One region of the Lysinibacillus sp. NPDC086135 genome, then DNA from elsewhere that is predicted to be linked to it. Evidence: riboswitches for the same ligand, from Rfam matches in the RefSeq annotation. Region 1 holds a riboswitch; each other region holds the start of a gene.
What was found. Region 1 has a riboswitch for cobalamin ahead of ACIPKN_RS10940 (hypothetical protein). Riboswitches for the same ligand answer to the same signal wherever they lie in the genome.

Region 1 (4,192 bases):
TTCGCGCTATTAAATCACAAATAATCAGCAAAGTTGCCCCATTTAAAAATGATAATGGCAATAAGTGTCGGTGATCAGAACCCCAAACCATTCTCGTCATATGAGGAACGACTAAACCAACAAAGCCAATCGTTCCAGAAACAGCTACCGCAGCTCCTGTCAACATTGATCCACCCACTAAAATAATATATTTACTGCGCTTAACATGAACACCTAAATGCTTCGCGCGTTCTTCACCATATAGCAGAACATTTAACTCGCGTCTTTGTGTCCAAAGCATAATGGTGCCAATTATGACAAACGGGATAATCATCTGAACATAAGGCCAACCACGCATCGATACTGAGCCAAGCAGCCATCCGATAACTTGGCGAAGCTCTTCACCAGATAATGCAATCATTAAAGAAATCAAGGAACCTAAAAATGAACTAAATATAACCCCCGTTAAAATAAGAGTTTCCATTTTTAACGAGTGGTCTACTATTCTAGCAAAGCCCATAACAGCTACCATCGTTAATATGGCACCTATCATACTAAAGGTCGGCAATGTAAAATGACCTACTACAGGTATTGATATACTAAAAAAAATCGTCATAACTGCGCCAACTGATGCACCAGAGGAAACACCTAACGTATAAGGGTCAGCCAAAGGGTTTTTTAATAAGCCTTGAAAAGCTGCCCCTGCAATTGCAAGTGACGCCCCTACAAGCCCTGCAAGCAAAACTCGAGGTAATCGAATTTTCCATAAAATATTGGCGGCTGTTTCATCAGCCGCCTTATTCCACAATACTTCTAGCGGAATATGAACCGAGCCTATCGCCACACCACACCAGATGCTAATGATTAGAAGCGTAATTGCTGTTACATAGGCTACAATTTTTTTACTCATTTAAACGCCTCAGGGTAGACGGCCTTCGCTAATTCCTCAAGACCATCTGCTAAACGAGGACCTTGACGACTTGTTATATTTTCATCCACTTGTACTATGGCTTTATTTTTCACGGCAGAGATTGTCTCAAAGCCTGCACGTTGTGGAATTTTCGTTAAAATATCAGGTACGTAATTATATGCCACAACAATGACATCTGGATTTTTTGCGATAATTTGTTCAGCATCAATTTTATACCAGCTATTTGAATCTGCTGCTACATTTTCGGCATGAATCATTTCTAGCATTTCATTCATAAATGTACCTTTACCAGCTGTATAAATTTCTGGCTCATCAGACGACTCTACAAAGACTTTTTTCGCCTCAACACCGTCAAGTTTTGTTTCAACTTCTTTAACTTTTGCCTTCATATTTGCCACAATTTTTTTAGCCTCTTCTTGTTTTCCTGTTGCACGACCAAGCTGTTCAATTGTTGTGTAAGTTTCATTAAAGTTTTTTGTATCCGCTACAACAAATACTTTTACACCTGCCGCCTCAAGCTGTTCAATAGCTCCTTTTGAATAACCCATACCCGATGCATGCGCAAAAACGATATCTGGCGTTAAAGCAATAATTTTTTCAATATTATAATCCATACCGCCAACCTTTTCTTTTTTAGTAACCTCTGGTGGATAATCGTCATTATCTGTCACACCAACTATTTCATTATTTAAGCCTAGGCCAAATAAAATTTCTGTGTTACTCGGAATGAGTGAGACAATTTTTTCAGGAGGTGCCTCTAGCGTAATATTCTTGCCAGTAGCATCCGTTATCGTCATTGGGAATGTTGCTTGTTCTACTTTTGTTGTCTCTTGTTGCTCAGAAGATGACGGCTTTTCATTTGTCGCCTCTTTTGTATTACATGCAGCAAGTAAGCCAATAGCTAAAAATGCTGATAACCCTATTTTCCAAATTTTCTTCATGTGAATCCTCCTTAGTCTATTTGTGCGTATAGTTTTTATTGTTTTTTTGATTTATCGATACGTTTTAGTTTTTGATCGCCTAACATTTTGGATTTATCGCCCAACTTTTTGAGTTTATCACCTAACATTTTGGATTTATCGCCCATGTTTTCAAATTTATTGACATTCATCTTCCAAAACAAATACCCCTCATCATAAAATAATGAGGGGGTCAAATTTGCACAAAAATACATATACAAAATCCACCATCCTATCCTCGTAGGCTACAACGTGTTTTCTATAAAGGCAGGTCTCCTGGCTCGTGCTCCATACGCTTTTTCAAGCCTTCCCGAAATTTTCAGTGGCGCAGATTGAAAAAACTCACACATACAGTGGCGGGACCGCATCGGAATTACACCGATTTCCCTTTTCACTTTACTAAAGTAAAGAACCTTTATAATATTCAGTTGATTTTATTATACATGAAAATGAAAGAAGTCGCCTCCATTCGAGACGACTTCTAAACAATCAATTATACCTTGGCATAATTGCGTCCGGGATCGGCTTTGTGCTTAGGCCTGCGTGATGCAGGTCAGTTAGCCGTTATCGCATGGATGCGATGATTTTAGGCTAACATCCTATGTGAACTTCTTTCCGATTCCGTGACATTCGCCAGAGGCTTTGGGCCAACGTGATGTTGGTCACTCAGTAGTCGCCACAGGACGTGGCGTTCTTAGACTGAGTTCCTCTATTTCAGCAGGTGTTTGGACACCTGCCGAAATAAGTTAGACTATATCTGAAAAATACTGTACCGTTTTCATTGGTGCACCCATTTCTCGTAATGCCCATGTGTGCTCTAAATAAATATCTGCTAGCTTCTCATATTTGCCGCCGAATCTTTGTGCCCATTCGACAGCTACAACACTTTCATATAAATGTGCCATTTTCTCTGCAACCCTTTTTGCCTCAAACGTTTTCGTTGCATCATCTAAACGGCTAAATGTTTGCAAAGTTGCACCTAGTTTTGCTAATTGCTCCGCTACAATTTCGACTAATGGACTGTCAGGTAGTTTTTCTAGGCGCTCTTCCATGACACGAACAAACAAATCATGCACATGAAACTTATCAACTAAGCGAATGAGCTCTAAAGCTAAAATATTCGCAGTCCCTTCCCACACAGTAAGTACCTGTGCATCTCTTAATAACCTAGGTGTAACAAAATCTTCAATATAGCCGTTTCCGCCATGTAATTCAATGGCTTCACTAGCATAATGTACAGCTTGCTCTGCCGTTTCTTTTTTCATGATCGCAATATACAAGCGGTTTAAAATAATGTCTTCTTTATTCCCTCGCCCACTAGTTACTTTATCGTACAGCTGAATAAGATCAAAAACTGTGGCAACTTCTACATGAAGCTTGGCAGCGAATTTCCCTAGTGTATCCTGAATCATAGGATATTGCGTTAAAGACTTACCAAACGCATAACGATTTGTCACATAATGCTTCGCCTCTAAATATCCACGGCGCATAATACCGATAGAAGCAACCGCATTGCAAATTCTTGATAAATTAAGTGCCTCCAGCATATAATAAATTCCTTTATTCGGATCACCTACGACATAAGCTAGTGCACCATCAAATTCCACCTCACCTGAAGGCACTGCTTTAACGCCAAGTTTATCCTTTAAACGCCGAATGCGTAGGTTATTAACTGTGCCATCCTCATTTCGCCATGGAACTGCAAACAATGTTAAGCCCTTTGAGCCTGCCTGAGCCTCTTCCATGCGCGCCAATACCATGGTTACTCCACACATTCCTGCATTAGATGCAAAATATTTCTCTCCATATAAAAGATACTGATTGCCGTCCTGTCTTGCCTTCACAACATTCGCTCCAACATCAGAGCCACCTTGACGCTCCGTTAAAAACGTGGCCCCCTCATATAGCTCTGTCTCTCCTGTTGCACAAACATGTGGTAAAAAGCGCGCTTTCACCTCATCACTCGCATAATGATCAAGGAGATAAGCCGTTGCCATCGTTAAAGTAACAGGACAGTAAAAGCCTGGCTCAGCATGTGATAGTATATAGCCTTGAGCAAAGCTATAGACATAGTTACCCTTTCTACCTAATTGCGGAATATCCTTATGCACATAGCCAACAATGCCGGTATTGTACGTCTCTTCAATTGTTCTTTTATAGCCATCATTGACCCAAACCTCTGACACTTCTTCACCATAGGCATTATACCTTTGTAATCGAGGTTCACCCTCTCTATCCGTATGCTTGGCTCTCACATCAATATCTCCAGCACAAAGCTCACCAAAATCTGTTAGCTCACGTTTTGCATAGTCCACAAACTCTT
Region 2 (4,192 bases), on a different contig from region 1:
AGGATAGGTGTGGAGAGATACATCAAGAAATATATACAGGGTTTTTTATTTGCAATTATGTTACCAATTTATGATGCATTATGGAAGCTTTCCTGGAATGATGGGGAGTGGAAACATTGGTTAGCGATGGCATTAATATTACCAGTCGTTGTTTATTCTTTTTATGATGCCGGTAAAGAATTCATGAAAGTTCGAACTTTTTCAAAAGAAAGTGTTTTAATGTATGTTTTTTAGGGTTGGGAAGTATTTCGTTTATTGTGGTGGGGAATATCGTAGGCTTGTTTAACTTTTAGTAAAATATGATTAATAACATATGCAAACCTAAGGGGGTGCGTTAATTAAAGATCATTGAGTTACATACGCAGCTCTTTATTCTTTTTTGAATAGATAAAGCTCAAATAATTAGTGATACCCAATTAAGCAGTTATACCGTTTTCCCTGGTTTTACGTTCCAAGATGTTTCGAATGAATATTATATTATGATATGTAGAGAACCCTGTAGCTCATCGGAGAATTTGCGATAAGTACAGGGTTCCTTTATTTAACGAGAAATTCTTTAAATTACTCTGTAATCAGTATCGCCGCTGGGGTGTTAAGCGAGCCAGCTGTAGAAGTATAGACTGAATGTGTAACACTAGTTCCTTTAGGTATAGTAAATGTAGCAATCCGAACACCTTGGGTATTGGAAGCCAGTGTAGGAACACCGTAAGTTGGACCATTGTTCCAACGTACAGCGCCGCCATATGAACCTCCACGACCTGTCAAATAGACCTTTAATGCCTTATCGGCTTGAGTTGGGTTTTTGAAAGTGATATTCGCCTTATAAATAACACCATAATGCCCCTTATTAGTTGCTACAGCTTCGCTAGGCATATAGCTAGTGTCTTTAGTCATTAAGTTGTCATTAATGCCATTATTTATAGAGAAACTTTTATTGCCGTCTCCAACAGTATATAGAGCAGCAGCACCATCTGAAGTACCATAGCCGTCGATATTGGAAAAGTTCCAAGAACCACGCGGATGAGTTCCAACTGGTGACACAACTGCATTTTGATTACTACGAAGATCGGCAGTAGTACTTTTAGCAGCTACTGTTCTGACTTTATAAGACATTGGAGAACTAGACGATAACGTAAACTCAATAATTCCACCCACCAAATAACCATTTGGTACTTTCCATTCTTTAACTAATCCAACTTTCCCCGCTGCAATGGAACTATCAACCGGAGAACTAGGCGTTAATGTATTTCCGAGTAAAGCTTTTGCGGCACATTTCCCATGAGCTACAAAGTTGGTAATAGTCTCGACACAGTCTTTAACACCAGAGACTTGATAAGTACTGCCACTTGAACCATTACCAATGGTAACACCAAACTTGATAGTCGCACCTGTGTTATTTAGATGCCAAACAAACATTCGATAAGTTACACTCTGTAATCCAGATGCAGTATCAGCCCAAAGCGTTGCAAAACCATTAGTAAATGGAACAGAGCTACTAATAGTTTCTGGATTATCAGACAAGAAGAAACGTTGATTATTACTTGCTTTACCGTATAATTTTAAAGATGGTACCACATTTGGGATTGTCGCAGCAGTTAAATCAGATTGAGAACATGAAGCCATTATTATTTCCTCCTAAAAGTTATTTGAGATGTGAGACTAGTGGATGTCGTTGATTAAGGTTATCCACGAACCTTGTTATCAACGATTTCTCACACTCATATAAATAAAGTGATTAAGAGGGGGAATAAAACAACCTTCATTTTATTTTTTTTTGCAATCATTTAGGCTAAGGGTGACGAAAAAGCTCAGATGCCTTCAGTAAAGAGTAGCCTTTAAGCTATCTTCTTAAAAGTACAAATTGATTTTTCTTATATTTTCAAAAATTCTTATCGGCTCCAATTACAGGGACAGTTGATTGGACGCGGTTATCAGATACGTTTACATTACCAAGTGAAACCGCGTATATACGTGTCGATTTATTATTTAAAGGTATGAGATATAATATTCGCTTTCTTGTCCCGGTTGATTGTTGAGTCACTTGGAAAGTCGGACTCAGAAAAGTTGGCAAGAAATATACAATTTCACTAATGTATTGACACAAAAACTACTTTGACGTAGATTTAAAGTAATTGCATAAGAGCATTAGGTGCCCATTGCGGGAGAATAGGGAATAAAGTGAAAAGCTTTAGCGGTCCCACCACTGTAAAAGAGAGTTTCATAGAGAATGCCACTAGCATCGTTCTGGGAAGGTTCTATGAAATGTTGAAATTGAGCCAGGAGACCTGCCTATCTGCTTCGGTTATATAGACGATGGAAAAGTCTGTAGTTTATTTGTTATGGAATAAACTACAGGCTTTTTATTTTTTCTATAAATCATTCTTCAAGTTACAAGGGCAAAAAAGAAAGGGGAAATTTTCATGCAATTATTACAACAGACGATTCAAAACATTCAAAGTGCTGACTACATAATGATGGAGAAGGCAAGAGAACGCATAGATGCACTTTGCAAGCCGCCTAGAAGCTTGGGGAAACTGGAGGCCCTTGCTGTGCAACTATCCGGAATTACAGGCGAACTATTTCCTGCGATTGATAATAAAGCAATTATTGTCTGTGCCGCAGATCATGGTGTTTGTGATGAAGGGGTGACATCTAATCCACAAAATGTAACAGTCTTTCAAACATTAAATTTTCCTAGAGGAGGAACTGGTGTCTGTGCCATCGCAAAAATCACAGATGCTAAAATTGTCACAGTTGACGTTGGTGTAAAAGAAGATATTCCACATGATGCTGGTGTTATCGTAAAAAAAATTAAATATGGCACGGACAATATGGCAAAGGGCCCTGCTATGTCAAGGGAAGAAGCCATTCAATCTATTGAAGTAGGAATTGAAGTAGCTACAGAAGAAATAAAAAATGGGATAAATGTACTCGGGACAGGTGAAATGGGTATTGGTAATACAACACCGAGTGCTGCCATATTATCGGTTCTTCGTGAATGTCATCCGAATGAAGTGACAGGCTTCGGTGCAGGTGTTGGACCAGGCGGGATAGCGCATAAAGTACAAGTCATTTATGATGCTATTGCATTAAATAAACCAAATCGTGATGATGCTATAGATATTCTTGGAAAAGTCGGTGGATTAGAAATAGGCGCTATGGCTGGGGTGATACTTGCTGCCGCTGCACATCGTAAACCTGTTGTTATTGATGGTTTTATTTCTACCATCGCTGCCCTTATCGCTTACGAACTTGAACCTAACGTAAAAGACTATATCATTCCTTCGCATGCCTCTGAAGAACCAGGTGCAAAAATTGCCGCTGAAATGCTCGGAGTTGAACCGATGTTGCAGATGAATATGCGATTGGGGGAGGGCTCTGGTACAGCTTTAGCCTTTCCTATTTTGGACGCAGCGTGCTCTATGATGAAAAATATGGCTACTTTAGAAGAAGCAATGTTGCTGTTGAAAAAGTAACTTTATTACGCGGATCACGGTGTGTGATAAACGAAGTCATGGATAGAACCGTCAAAATCGTGGATAGAACAGCCGAAGTCGTGGATAGAACCGTCAAAATCGTGGATAGAACCGTCAAAATCGTGGATAGAACAGCCAAAGTCGTTGAATAGAACCGCTAAGAAAGAATGAATTTAAAAATTAAAGCCCAAATATCAGATTTGGGCTTTAAATATGCAACAGTATATCTATGCTCGATTCAACTTCCGTAACGGTAAACGCCATTTCTTTATATATGAAAGTATTCTTAGTACTGTGATCACACCAAATAATACATATAAAAAGATATCCCCTGAAAATAGTTGAAGTCCTATGATAAGCCCGGCTAATGCTGCCCAAACACCATAGATTTCATCGCGGAGGACTAATGGTTGTCGTCTAGCTAATAAATCACGAATAATTCCACCGCCTGACCCTGTTAAGACAGCAGCAACAATAACGGCACTAATAGGCATGTCGAGCTTCACAGCATAAAGGGCACCTTGAATCGCAAATGCCGATAATCCAATAGCATCAGTGACATTGCCCCAACGATGCCAATGTTGAATGAGTCGATGTGGAAATAAAAAAAAGAGCGTAATAGCTGCAATGGCAATTTGGAACATTCTATCCTGCCCCCACAGTGTTGTTACAGGTAAACCTATAAGTAAGTTTCGTATAGCTCCACCACCAAAAGC
Region 3 (4,192 bases), on a different contig from region 1:
TGTCGTTTTGTAATCGTTGTCATTGTTACTTCCTCCTAGCTCGCGCAAGACTCACATTCTAGCAATTCTACAGACGTTGAGCGCACGTAATAAGTCGTTTTTACACCGCTCGCCCAAGCATTCATATGCAATGCTAGTAAATCTTTCGCCTTAATCGTATTTTGAACATATAAATTAAGTGAAATGCCTTGGTCGATATGACGTGCACGTGCAGCATTTTGCTTGATTGTCCAATTTTGATCGATGAAATAAGCAGATTTATAATACCAAGTCGTTACAGGTGATAAATCTGGTACTGTAACTGGAATTTTATAATCCTTCTTCTCCTCTGAATAACTCTTTTGGAAGATTGGATCAATCGTAGCCGTACTGCCCGCTAAAATGGACGTTGAAGAGTTCGGTGCAACTGCCATTACATAGCCGTTACGCATGCCTTTTTCAGCAACCGCGGCGCGTAAAGCGTTCCATTTATCGCTGTCATAGCCACGTTTGTCAAAATACGCACCCGTATGCCAATCTGAGCCATCAAATAATGGGTAAGCTCCTTTTTCACATGCCAAATCGTTAGAAGCACGAATCGTTAAATACGCAATTTCTTCATATAGCTTGTCCGCAAATTGTACAGCTTCCTCTGACTCCCATTGAATTTCTTTCAGAGCTAATAAATGGTGCCAGCCAAATGTGCCAAGCCCAATACCACGGTAGCGTAGGTTCGTACGCTCTGCTTGTTTTACTGGAATTGTATTTAGCGCAATAACGTTATCTAACATACGTACTTGTACTGGGATTAATCGTTCTAGAACACCGGCCGGTACTGCTCTACCTAAATTAATAGATGATAAGTTACATACAACGAAATCTCCAGGCTTGCGACGTGTTACGATGACATCATCTTCTAGTGTAATAGATTCGAATTCAGTAGCCGACATATTCTGGAAGATTTCTGTACACAGGTTCGAACTGTAAATCATCCCTTCATGCTTATTCGGATTCATACGATTTACTTCATCACGATAGAACATAAACGGCACGCCTGTTTCTAGCTGTGAGCGCATAATACGCTTCATAATATCTATAGCTGGTACGACTTCACGACTTAACAATGGATTCGCGATACATTCCTCATATTTAGTACGGAAAGAACCGTCACCCTTTTTCTCATCGTAGAAATCCTCTAGTGAGTAGCCCATAACCTCTCGTACTTCATGTGGGTCAAATAAGTGCCACTCCCCACGTGCCTCAACAGTTTCCATAAATATATCCGGTAAGCATAGCCCTGTGAAAATATCATGGGCACGCAGACGTTCATCCCCATTGTTTAAGCGTAAATCTAAAAACGTAAAGACGTCTTTATGCCAAACATCTAGATAGACAGCAATAGCTCCTTGTCGTTGCCCAAGCTGATCGACTGAAACCGCCGTATTATTAAGCTGTTTAATCCATGGTAAAACGCCACTTGATGCACCTTTAAAACCTTTAATAGATGAGCCTCGGCTACGAATTTTACCCATATAAACACCAATACCGCCGCCGTATTTCGATAATGTTGCGACATCTGTATTCGTGTCATAAATGCTTTGTAAACTATCATCTACTGTATCGATAAAGCAACTTGATAGCTGTCCATGTGTTTTACCTGCATTCGATAATGTCGGTGTGGCAACAGTCATATATAAATTACTCATTGCCCAATAAGATTCACGGACTTTTTCTAAACGATTTTCTGTTTCATCCTGCATCAGAGTCATCGCAATGACCATCCATCGTTCCTGCGGTAATTCCACTGGTATTTTCGTGTAATCACGGACTACATAGCGGTCCATTAATGTTTTTAAACCAATATACGTAAACAACTCATCTCGACTTGATTCTAGATAAGAAGCGAGTTCCTGAAGCTCCTGCTCACTATATTTTGTTGTTAAACTTTCATGATACAATCCAGCTTCTGTATAGTGTGCTAAATGTTCTGGGAAAACTTTATAAACATCTTTCACTGAAACTCCACGACGCATTGCAAATTGATCATATAGTTTTTCTAAAAAAATTTGAGCTGCGACAAATGTCCAGTATGGCTCCTCCTCATCAATGAGGCTAAGCGTTTGTAAAATCATCGCATCTGCCCATGCTTCAAATGTCGCATTGTCGTTTTTTCGTAGCCATCGATCCGATAATCTTACAAAACTTTCGAGTTCATCCTCTGTGTAGTTTTTCTTGAGCTTAGCAATTTGTTGCTCGATTTGAATTGTCATGTAACATTCTCTCCCTTTCCTTCTCCAGCAACACAAAAAGCGATCACGCAACATTTATCGGTTACGTGATCGCTGTAAAATCGGAAATGGAAATGAAGGACATGCACACAAAGAAGTGAACAAATCTCTCGCCTCCACTTCTCAATCCCCGAAGAATGTGTTGCTGTCTTGAACAACTCGGCAGGTCTCCTGGCTCATGCTTCCTCCAAACGATGGCCTTCCCGTTCTTCACAGTGGCCAATTCATCATTTGTCAGCACTTACAGTTGCGGGGACAGCTTCGGCCTAAGATGACTCTTTTTCCGAATTCCCTTTTAAACCATATTGGTACCGCTCGTCCAAAATACTATATATAGTGTTTTAACTCCTAAACAAATCTAACATATTGTGTTTATTGTTGCAATAGGTGTTTTGCCCCTTGCAAGTTATAAAGTGCTACATTTTCTCGAAACAAGCCCAATTACAATGCAGTTTTACGTAGTTTTTCAAAATTTCTAGGAAATTTTTTTTGTGCTAGCTGCTCTTTTTCTGGCTGAATTCCTAGCAAAACTACTGCACAAGGACCAGCCGATTTCTCGACATCTAACGAACTTTTAACCTGTTGCTCGCCAAAAAGTCGGGTAAATTCGACTTGTAGACCTTTTGATCCAACTGGCCATACTTGCTGTACTATTCCCTCTTTCCACGCCTGAAAAATAGGTTGGAGCTGTGCCACATCTTCAGGCTGTGCAAGGATTTCATTGCCTACAAGCGGTAGTCCATAGGTGTACCAACTAAGCTGTTCATGCTTAGTTGCTGTGCGTTTTTGCTGCTCACCTAGCATCGTTATAGACAAACCTGATTGTAGAGTCGGCATATTGGACTCTGTACTACCGTCTATTTGCGGACAATTAAGACCCGTCTCATCAAAAACCTGCTGAATGCCTGCAACGTAACGAGACCATGCAGCATCCCCTGAAAAATTAGCGAGTATAATATGGCTTGGTAAAGCATTTGCAGCAAGCTGCTCTATAAAAGTAACACGCGCCGTTAAGTATGCCGTTAATTTGTCTGGAGCAGACACAACATCTTGTGGTTTTTCACCAATTGCTGCGGCATTATCAGATGTTGCAATCAACCCACCTATTTTTATTGCATTTCTCAATGTACTCGACCTTCCTTACGCATAAACACTTTAGAGAGAATTGGCATCGCAATGGCAACAATCACTAGATTTATGAGTGTTGCCAATGGAAGACTAGTCAGTGACGCCCAGTAAAATGCAGGACTAATGATAAAGTAAAATGGTAAAGGTGCAACAACACCATTGAAAACAAGTGCCACAGGCCATTTCCAGAAATGCATTCCTTTTTTATGCATTACCCCAAAGACCCATACAACAATAAACATTTCTACTGCGATAATAATATGTAGTGGCCCATATGGAAAGCCAGTAGTTAAGGCTGAGATAAAATGCCCAATGACTCCCGCAACCCCTGCTAATACTGGAGATAAAAATACAACGCTCAACAATGCAGGTGCAGAGTCAAGCGCAGCAGTTGAAATAAATGTTGGTATTTTAATGACTGCACCTACTGCACAAATTGCCGCTACCATGGCAGTGAGCGTCAATTTCATTAATCTTTGTCGATCCATCCCATTTCCTCTTTCCTTTTATATTTGGCTCGTCATGATAACGTAGGTTGATTTCCGTTCCGGTTGGGCGCTTGGTCGCTAACGCTTCACTTTCACGCAGAGCAAAGCTTCCTGGGGGCGTCCGATGAGCCGTTTCGCTTCGCTGCAGGGTCTCATTTGTAACGCTGATCCCCGAGGAGTCGCCCATCCTCCACCCCAATCAACTTATATGCATGACATACGTTTAGCAAAATGTCATCCTTAAATTCCGTTGTTGGATCAATTTATTAGAAATCATTAATATGGCTCATTACCATATCGTGGGGTTGA
Region 4 (4,192 bases), on a different contig from region 1:
AAAAACCTGCTCCACAATTACTGCACCACCAAGTAAATTACCAAGTGTCATACCTAATACAGTAGTCAACGGAATAACAGCATTTCTTAAAACATGACGTACGAGGATCACTGAGTTTTTTAATCCCCTTAGCTGTGCATATTGAACATAATGCTGTTGTAATTCTTCAATGATGGTTGTACGGATAAATTGAACGAATAACCCAATTGTTGGTAAAGATAGTGCGAGTGCGGGTAAAGCTAGATGTGCTAGTGTGCCCTTTCCATTTGTCGGGAAGATCCCTAATTTCAGACTAAATACATATAGTAGTAAAAAACCTAACCAAAATGTTGGAATCGATACACTCATGATAGTCAATAGTCTAATTATTTTATCGATGATGGAATGCTTATACAAGGCACTTATGATCCCTAATGGCATACTTATTCCTAAAATCAACACAAATGCAGCAACAGCTAATTCGATAGTTGCTGGTAATTTTGCGAATAGCTCATGCGCTACTGGTAATTTACTAACAAAAGATGTCCCAAAATCTAAATGTAAAATGCCTTTTATCCATAACAAATATTGAATAAGAAAAGGTTTGTCAGTTCCAAGTTCTTCACGCAATGCTTGAATGGCTTCCGCTGTTGGCGCAACTCTTGCCAATCTAAGAATGACCTCAGCAGGCTCTACTGGAACGAAACGAATAAATACAAAGGTCAGGATTGATACGCCCAATAATACAAAAGGCAATGTCAAAATTCTTTTTAAACAAAACATCCATGTTGATTCATACATGCTGTCACTTCCTAATCAATCCTATGATAAAGAGAGAGCTGTCTTTGATCGACATACTCTCTCTTTTACAGTTATTTTTCTTTTTCCATTTGTGCATATGGAATATCATATTCAGATGCACGTGGAGCAAAATCTTTCATATATGGCTGATAAATCACGTTATTTGTTTCGTAAGATATAGGATAGAATAGTGCTTGGTCATGGAACTTTGTTAAAATATCCGTATAAAGTTGCACGCGCTCTTTTTCATCTGTACCTACTAATAATTGATGAATTTTAGTATCGATTTCTTTAGCATTTGGTAAGCCTAATTTTGCTTCATAGACACCATTAGCGTTTGGTGTAGCTGATTCATTAGCAAAGCTATGTGGATCTGTTGGTGGTCCATTTGTACGCCAGAAATTAATATCAACTTGATTATCCATTAATTTTTGCAGACCTACAATCACATCTGCGCCTTCTAAATTCAACTGTACCCCTATTTTTGCTAGTTCACCTTGCATTAGCTCCGCCATTGGCTTTTGAATCGCATCTGTAGCAATGTAGATTAAATCTAACGTTAGTGGCTGTCCGTTTTTAGAGCGAATTTTTTCACCCTTCTGAAGCTTCCATCCCGCTTCCTCTAACAATTGTTGCGCTTTTTTGGGATTATATAAAATTGGCACTAAATCAATATTGGCATATGGAATAGCATCCCAAAATAGTGTATTGGCAACCTTTTCTGTACCATGTGTAATACTATCAACCATTTGTTCCTTATTGATTGCATATTGAATCGCTTGGCGAACCTTCAATTCTGCTAACGGGCCAGACTGTGTATTGAACAGTAGCGCTTTTGTAGACAAAGGTTCAGACGTAGCGGTTTTATATTTACCACTATCTTTTAAATACGTATAATTATCTAAACTAATAATGCCTCGACCATATATTAAATCTAATTCTTCGTTTTCAAAGGCCAATGAAATAGATTCTGAATCAGGGATGATTTTTACTTTTATTTGTTCTACAAGAGGTTTTTCCCCCCAGTAGTTTTCGTTGCGACTGAATAGAGCGTACTCATCCTTTTTGTAATCTGTTAAAACCCATGGGCCTGTCCCAATTGGCGCATTAATTGCATCTTGGGTCGCATCACCTTTAGGGAATCCATTATCACCTAAAAAACGGAAAGGTCTTACAAAGGCAAGCTCGTTTAAAACAGGATAATACGGTTCATCCAGTTGCAAACGAATTGTAAATTCATCCACTTTCACAACCTCTTTTATATGGTTTATCATACCCATCCAAGAATGCATATCACGATTTGCTAAAACGGCATCAAAGTTTCGTATTACATTATCTGCATTAAAAGCTGTTCCGTCTGAATACTTAACATCTTTTCTTAAATGAAAAGTATAAGCAGTTTTATCATTAGAGATGTCCCAACTTTCTGCTAGTTTCGGCGTAATTGTTCCATCATCGTTATATTCAACCAATGATTCATAGACCATTGCTTGTGCTGTCATTTGATTTGGTAAATATGTATGGGGATTTAATGGACCTACATCTAATGGCCACCCAATCGTGATCATTTTTTCGTCTGTCTGTTGTTTCGATGCTGTCTCTCCCTTTCCATTGCTTGTACAGCCCGTGAGTAAACTGAACATCAAAATAAGCGTGAAAGGAAGTAAATACTTTGTCAATCTCATTTTCTGTCTCCTTCTTTGTTTGTGGTGCACTAAATAAAGAATTTAAAGATTGAAAGAAGGCATAAAAAAACCTTATTCCAAAAGAATAAGGACAGAATAACTTACTTTAAGTAAGCCTCTATCCATCTCCCTATCTTTCGTAGATCATCAATGAATCTCTTTACAAGCAGGCATTCTGGCTCATGAATCATGATTTTGCTTCACCTTCCCAAGTAATTACTCAGTGGTTATCGAAACAAAACTCCTCATTTACAGCTGCGGGACAGCATGGGATTTACACCCATTTTCCTTTTAATTGAATGAAAGCTTATTTCACTCAAACTTGTAATGGTTGCTATGAAATTAGTATTAAACATAACAGGTTTAAACATAACATGCTCTAATGTTCACGTCAATTTCATTTTCTGAATATAATAAAAATCTTATATATTATGACTAACATAACAAGGCTAGGTATCTTAACCCTGACCTCGTATAACTACTTTTTATTTTTAGTCACGCTTCTTCAATGAAAACAGAAGATAGATCGTATCAATTTCATGGGATTCTTCCAAAACCCACGAGGTTTGGCTTAAAATCCGCTGCAATCCCTCTAGCCCAAGATATTGGATTTGCACGCCAACAAACTCTGTAAATCCCAAGTATCCCGGATTTACATGCGCTCGGTCAAAAATTAATGAACCCGTGACCCTAGCGTCCTCCGGAGAGTTAGTATAGAAATGGTTTAGATTTTCAATAATATCTGAATCCGAACCGTACTCAAATAGACCGCCCTCCGATGAACAGAGCTGAATCCAGTCGAAACGTTCTAAACACATCTTTAATAATGCCTCTGGTTGATTCCAGTCATAATGAATAATATTGAGGGTAATGTCCAGGTCTTGAAAGCGTTCCCCTGGCTTCTTCAAAACGTCGATGCATCGTTTGGCAAAATTGGGGCCGTAAGTATCGATATCTAAAATATTGATTTCAATCTTGCGTTCCTTTAATAATTCTGGGTCCGATTCTTGAATGAGAATTAAGGTGTTAATACTGTCGGTAGCGGCTCCCCCAGCGATATTGAAGAAACAAAGGTTCCGTTCAGGGAATTGCTTGAGCTGGGGGAGCAAAATTTCCGACTGGCGCCGGCAAAGATCCCTCAGCCTGATCCGAAGTCCCGTGAAAGAAGTTTGCTTCACCGCCCACTTGTCCCGGAAACCTAATTTTATCCCGGTGGTTAAGTCGGGGCCAAGTTTGTACAGCAAAGTACGCATGCCGCTAAGATAGGAATTGTCAAAATTCGACATTTCCACAAAGATGTTGCGGATAAAGCCAGGCATCTTTTTTAATGATTCAATGCTCTTGGCTGACTTGAGACAGCTCAAATGATACGCTTGTTCATCAATACTTGCGTTGAAAAGGGGATGTGTAATATCCAAAATCGGCAATTGAATATCATTCTCGAAAACGGCATAAAGAATTGACTTATTTTGATTTGCATTGTCCACTTTATCACCACTCTATTTATCAATTTTCAAACCCATTTAGGTGATCAAACAACAAATATATCTTCTCCTCGATCTTCTTATATAAATTGAAACGCAAACTTTAAACCGATAAGAATAGTTAACCAAAGCAGAGAGTTGCTCAATATTATTCTGAAACAAGAAGCATTTTCCAATTTGTTTTTGGTAAGAAATTTCCACATCAATAGTACCCCAATAGCCCATATCGGTAGGATTAAAAAG

Region 2: it holds a riboswitch for cobalamin, as region 1 does, so the genes downstream of both, cobT (nicotinate-nucleotide--dimethylbenzimidazole phosphoribosyltransferase) here and ACIPKN_RS10940 (hypothetical protein) in region 1, are expected to answer to the same signal.
Region 3: it holds a riboswitch for cobalamin, as region 1 does, so the genes downstream of both, ACIPKN_RS04855 (ribonucleoside-diphosphate reductase subunit alpha) here and ACIPKN_RS10940 (hypothetical protein) in region 1, are expected to answer to the same signal.
Region 4: it holds a riboswitch for cobalamin, as region 1 does, so the genes downstream of both, nikA (nickel ABC transporter substrate-binding protein) here and ACIPKN_RS10940 (hypothetical protein) in region 1, are expected to answer to the same signal.

The regions. Positions count from the first base shown of each region.
Region 1 is NZ_JBIVCA010000007.1:17,182-21,373, reverse strand. Features, by position in the region: gene ACIPKN_RS10950 (FecCD family ABC transporter permease) at 1-889, opposite strand, end outside; gene ACIPKN_RS10945 (ABC transporter substrate-binding protein) at 886-1,851, opposite strand; gene ACIPKN_RS10940 (hypothetical protein) at 1,887-2,090, opposite strand; cobalamin riboswitch at 2,119-2,301, opposite strand; gene ACIPKN_RS10935 (acyl-CoA dehydrogenase family protein) at 2,616-4,192, opposite strand, start outside.
Region 2 is NZ_JBIVCA010000003.1:342,512-346,703, forward strand. Features, by position in the region: gene ACIPKN_RS06660 (hypothetical protein) at 10-234, shown strand; gene ACIPKN_RS06665 (hypothetical protein) at 562-1,623, opposite strand; cobalamin riboswitch at 2,130-2,307, shown strand; gene cobT (nicotinate-nucleotide--dimethylbenzimidazole phosphoribosyltransferase) at 2,421-3,476, shown strand; gene ACIPKN_RS06675 (hypothetical protein) at 3,500-3,628, shown strand; gene ACIPKN_RS06680 (trimeric intracellular cation channel family protein) at 3,704-4,192, opposite strand, start outside.
Region 3 is NZ_JBIVCA010000002.1:352,591-356,782, forward strand. Features, by position in the region: gene ACIPKN_RS04850 (ribonucleotide-diphosphate reductase subunit beta) at 1-23, opposite strand, end outside; gene ACIPKN_RS04855 (ribonucleoside-diphosphate reductase subunit alpha) at 36-2,249, opposite strand; cobalamin riboswitch at 2,411-2,598, opposite strand; gene ACIPKN_RS04860 (hypothetical protein) at 2,709-3,392, opposite strand; gene ACIPKN_RS04865 (ECF transporter S component) at 3,389-3,883, opposite strand.
Region 4 is NZ_JBIVCA010000013.1:76,345-80,536, reverse strand. Features, by position in the region: gene nikB (nickel ABC transporter permease) at 1-780, opposite strand, end outside; gene nikA (nickel ABC transporter substrate-binding protein) at 852-2,465, opposite strand; cobalamin riboswitch at 2,614-2,806, opposite strand; gene ACIPKN_RS17110 (hypothetical protein) at 2,957-3,952, opposite strand.